One region of the Halobacillus shinanisalinarum genome, then DNA from elsewhere that is predicted to be linked to it. Evidence: riboswitches for the same ligand, from Rfam matches in the RefSeq annotation. Region 1 holds a riboswitch; the other holds the start of a gene.
What was found. A riboswitch is a leader RNA that binds a small molecule or an ion and turns the genes downstream of it on or off. The one in region 1 is predicted to bind thiamine pyrophosphate.
Positions count from the first base shown of each region.

Region 2: it holds a riboswitch for thiamine pyrophosphate, as region 1 does, so the genes downstream of both, MUO14_RS13760 (thiazole synthase) here and thiT (energy-coupled thiamine transporter ThiT) in region 1, are expected to answer to the same signal.

Region 1 is NZ_CP095074.1:4,341,871-4,344,345, forward strand. Features, by position in the region: gene MUO14_RS21510 (alpha/beta hydrolase) at 1-549, shown strand, start outside; gene rpsN (30S ribosomal protein S14) at 655-924, opposite strand; TPP riboswitch at 1,094-1,195, shown strand; gene thiT (energy-coupled thiamine transporter ThiT) at 1,275-1,850, shown strand; gene MUO14_RS21525 (DUF1028 domain-containing protein) at 1,970-2,475, shown strand, end outside.
Region 2 is NZ_CP095074.1:2,741,148-2,743,622, reverse strand. Features, by position in the region: gene thiH (2-iminoacetate synthase ThiH) at 1-433, opposite strand, end outside; gene MUO14_RS13760 (thiazole synthase) at 433-1,218, opposite strand; TPP riboswitch at 1,307-1,411, opposite strand; gene MUO14_RS13755 (SDR family NAD(P)-dependent oxidoreductase) at 1,484-2,287, opposite strand.

The DNA.
Region 1 (2,475 bases):
AACAAGGATGATTGGATTCAATCGGTCGAAACTGCTTATCAATGGCTTGAGGAACGGTGTTCTATCCTATTCGTTGTAGGATTATCTATGGGTGGAACCCTAGCGTTATACCTTGCAGAACGATACAAACAGATTAGTGGGGTTATATCCATAAACGGAGCGGTTGATATTCCTGCAATGGAAAATGTGATGGAATCAGCGGAAGAGCGTTTTGTTGCAGCGATTGGTTCGGACATTAAAAAGGAAAACGTGGAGGAACTTGCTTATGATAGGACACCTGTCAATGCGATTCGCTCTCTAATGGCATTGATGAAAGAGGTTCATGAAGGTCTCGCGAATATTCATTGCCCGGCGTTATTTTTTGTTTCTGATGAAGACCATGTTGTTCCACCGGATAATTCCGAAACGATCTTTGACTCAGTCTTCTCTGAGCACAAAGAACTTGTCCGTTTAGAAAATAGTCACCATGTTGCTACGTTAGATAACGATCAAGATTTGATTATCGAGCGAAGTCTTGAGTTTTTTCAAACGTATGCTAAAACCTTATAAGTCTTTCTTTAAAGAAGCATATGTAAATAAACCTTAGAACTCCTATGAGCTCCTAAGGTTTTTCTGTGTGCTTTTCCTACTGTGTTACCCCTGGAAGTTTTCTAATTACCAGCTGGACTTTTTAACTCCAGGAAGCTGGCCTTTATGAGCGAGTTCGCGAAATTTAATTCTTGAAAGCCCAAACTTTCTCATATAGCCGTGAGGTCTTCCGGTTGATTCACAGCGATTATGAAGTCGTGTAGGTGAAGCATCTCTTGGCAATTTCCTAAGTGCTTGATAGTTGCCTTCTGCTTTTAATTGCTTTCGTACATCTTTATATTTTTCAAACGTTGCTTGACGTTTACGTTCTTTTTCGATCATTGCTTGTTTAGCCATTGCAGTTCTCCTTTTCTTAAATAGTAATGATTACTATTTAATTGTATTAGGTCAAACCCCCTTTGTCAAATCACCTAAGGTGGCAGGTTTGTCATCCTTACCAGCTTTGCATTGAATGCAAGAAGTTATTGATTTATAATAGATTCATAGCAAGAAAAGCAAACGTATATAAGCCTTCAAGGGGAGCTTTAGGCTGAGAGTGAACAATCTTTGTTCAGACCCTTCGAACCTGTCAGTTAGTACTGGCGTAGGGATGGTGGCTTTTTTGATGGCGATGCACGGGATTCCTCCATCAGGAAGCTTCCCTTTGGCATCGCTTTTTTTGTATGCGAAAAAGGAGGTTGTGGGTTATGCAAAATAAACGTGTATTGTTCATGGTAGAAGTGGCTATTTTTTCAGCATTAGCGATCTTACTCGATATTATCCCGTTTCTATCATTTAAGCTCTGGGCTCAAGGAGGATCGGTTTCTTTTGCGATGGTTCCCGTATTTATTATGGCATTTCGATGGGGACTTCGAGGTGGATTATTGACAGGACTTCTGCTAGGATTTTATCAAATTTTAGTGGGGGGTGCCATTCTTATAAGTATAGCGCAAACCTTTCTTGATTATTTTGTAGCATTTGGAGTTATAGGTCTTGCCGGGATCTTTGCCAAGCCAGTGCGGGAGGCAGCTCGCGAGCGACATATGAAACGACTTGCCGCCTGGGTGATCGCAGGATCGTTTGTTGGAAGTCTGTTTCGGTTTTTCGGCCATTTTACCGCAGGAATAGTTTTCTATGATGAGTTCGCACCTGAAGGACAGCCGGTTTGGTTATATTCACTGCTTTATAATGGTGGTTATATGCTGCCTACGTTTATTTTAAGCGCGGTCATATTATGCTTGCTGTTTTCACAGCGTCCGACTTTATTGATAAGTCGTTCATAACAATGAGGACCTATTTTCGAAAAGTTTAATCTCACGAAAATAGGTTCTTATTTTGTGAAATAGAAAGGTTGATTGTAGGAAAAAGTCGAATGATGTATATTGGGAAGGGGTAGAGAAAAATGAAACGTTCTAATGTAATCGCAACTTATTCGATTGTCGGATTTGATCCACAAACTGGAGAACTGGGAGTTGCTGTTCAATCAAAGTTCCTTGGCGTAGGGGCAGTGGTGCCCTGGGCGAAAGCGGGTGTCGGTGCAATTGCCACACAAGCATTTGCTAATCCTGCTTACGGTCCTGATGGTTTGCAATTGTTAAGTGAAGGTTTAAGTGCCCAGGAAGCCGTGGATAAACTGATTGAAAATGACTCTGAAGCTGCAGATCGCCAAGTTGGAATGGTCGATGCTGAGGGAAGAGCAGCTACATTCACTGGTGAGCACTGCTATGACTGGGCTGGAGGGGTAACAGGGAAACACTATACAGCACAAGGAAACATTTTAGTAAATAAACAAACAGTGACAGAAATGGGACGTGTTTTTGAATCAAGTGACGGGTCATTAGCGGACCGCTTGTTAGCAGGGCTTCAGGCAGCTGAACAAGCAGGTGGAGACAGCAGGGGAAGACAATC
Region 2 (2,475 bases), 1.6 Mb from region 1:
TCATGATTTTTGATAGGTAATCAACAGATGAATGAACCCGAGATTCTCCCGATAGGATGATAATTTGTTCAATTCCCATGGCATATATCGCCTGAGCCTCTTCCTCTACTTCTTCCATCGTTAAACGCCTTCTAGGAAAAACGTTATCAACACTAAAACTGCAGTATTTGCATGTGTTTACACAGTAATCGGAAACATAGAGTGGCAGAAAGAGCTGCATGGTATAGCCAAAGTGCTGCAAAGTGAGTTGATGCGCCTTCTGAGCCATCTCTTCTAAGTAACCTTCTGCAGCAGGTGACAGGAGGGTGAAATAATCCGCCTCAGTAAGTCCATCTTTTTGTAAAACGTTCTCAACATCACTTGCTGTTATCTCATCAAATAATGACTTAAACGGTTGATCTTTCAGCTTTTCATACACGTTATAGAAACTCATTATTGACCACCTCCTGTTGAAGTTAAAAATCCCGTTAATGGTGAGGAGGCTTTTGCCTGAAGAGACGATTGCCCAAGCCCTGAAATGTAAGCCATTCTTCCAGCTCTAACCGCCATATCAAAAGCCTTCGCCATAGCCACAGGGTCCTCCGCAGTTGCAATCGCTGTATTTACAAGAACAGCATCCGCACCCATTTCCATCGCTTCCGTTGCCTCGGAAGGTTTGCCAATCCCTGCATCTATAACAATTGGGACATCAATTTCATCAATCATAATCCGAATCATTTCCTTCATCCGGATACCCCGGTTCGAGCCAATCGGAGACCCTAGCGGCATGATCGCTGCAGCCCCGGCCTCTTCCATACGCTTCGCTGCCATTAAGTCAGGACTCATATAATCTAGGACAACAAACCCTTCCTCTACCAAGATTTTCGTCGCTTTAATCGTCTCCTCATTATCGGGAAGAAGGTATTTTTGATCGGAAATGACTTCGATCTTGACCCAATTCCCCATTCCGCTAGCCTTTCCAAGTCGTGCAATCCGTACCGCTTCTTCTGCCGTCCTTGCTCCTGAAGTATTCGGCATTAACGTTGCCTGCTCTGGGATATCATTAACGATATGCTTGCCAGAACCATCTAGATCCACCCTCCTAATCGCAACCGTAACAACCTGTGAATGAGACTGTTCAATTGCCTCCCGCATTACACTATGGTCTGCAAACTTCCCTGTTCCTGTAAACAAACGACTTTCAAGTTCTTTCCCTGCAATCACTAACGGATCCTTCATAACATCTCCTCCTCGTTAAATTGCCATTAAAAAAAGCTCACCCGCGCTATGGGTGAGCTTCGATTTACTTTATGCAATACACGTTTACATTCAGCCTCGAAAGCTTCCCTACGCTGGTTCTAACCAAGTCAGGTTCAAAGGGTCGGAAATGTTCTTCCTCTCAGCCACATGTATGGCACCCCTAGCTCTTTTCTTATTCAATTTTCAGAAACCTCATCTTAAAGGATAGCAAAACTCTTCCAGTTTGTGAACCACCTTTTCTTTTTCACCTCATCACACTTCCCCCAGAAATCTTCATAGACTCTCCAATGATATTCCCAGCTGTCTCAGTTAATAAAAACACAATCGTATTCGCTACTTCTTCAGCAGTAGAAATCCGCCCCGAAGGAATCCCTTCTTCTGCAACCTTCAATTGCTCTTCAAAACTACGATTGTTCCGTTCGCCTTTGGAGCGAATCGACTCCCGCCCCATTTCTGTATCCACATAGCCAGGGCAAACAGCATTAACCCGAATATTGTGTTCAATCGCCTCAACTGCAAGCGACTGAGTGAACCCAGTCACCGCAAATTTTGAAGCACTATAGGCGATGTTCGCATGCGTCCCGCGCAAACCTGATAAAGAGGATAGATTTACAATCGCTCCCTCGTTCTGAGCCTTCATTTTTTCATATACAAGCTGTGTCAGTAACACTGTAGAAAAATAGTTCAGCTCCATTACGTTACGAAGATCGTCTTCCGTCAGGTTATCGAGTGTGCTTCCCCCGACCACCCCGGCTGAGTTGACAAGTCCAGTAATAGCTCCATTTGTTTGGATGGCTTCATCTACTAAATGTCTCCGATTTTCCTCGTCATTAAGTTCAGCAGTGTGAACATATACTTTTACAGAGTCATTCAACCGTTTACATTCGTCTTTAAGGTCGTTCAGCTTTTCCTCCCTTCGTCCCGTTATCGTCACATCAGCTCCCGCTTGCACAACAGCTTTTGCTGTTTGATAACCGATGCCGCCGGTAGCCCCTGTTATTATGATATGTCCGTCCTTAAGAGCTTCATTTGAATAAATACTACTCATTTGATCTAGCCTCCTTTTTATCTATGTCTTACCATAACCTTTCTATTTATAACTGAAACCATTGCATACATTAACATGGGTACGTACAATAGTCTTATGTGACTAGGAGAGGTTGTTCAAAAAGTCACCAAATGATAAACGGCGAACTTCTTCGTTGCTCGGTTTTTCCGGTCCTCACGTATGAAAGA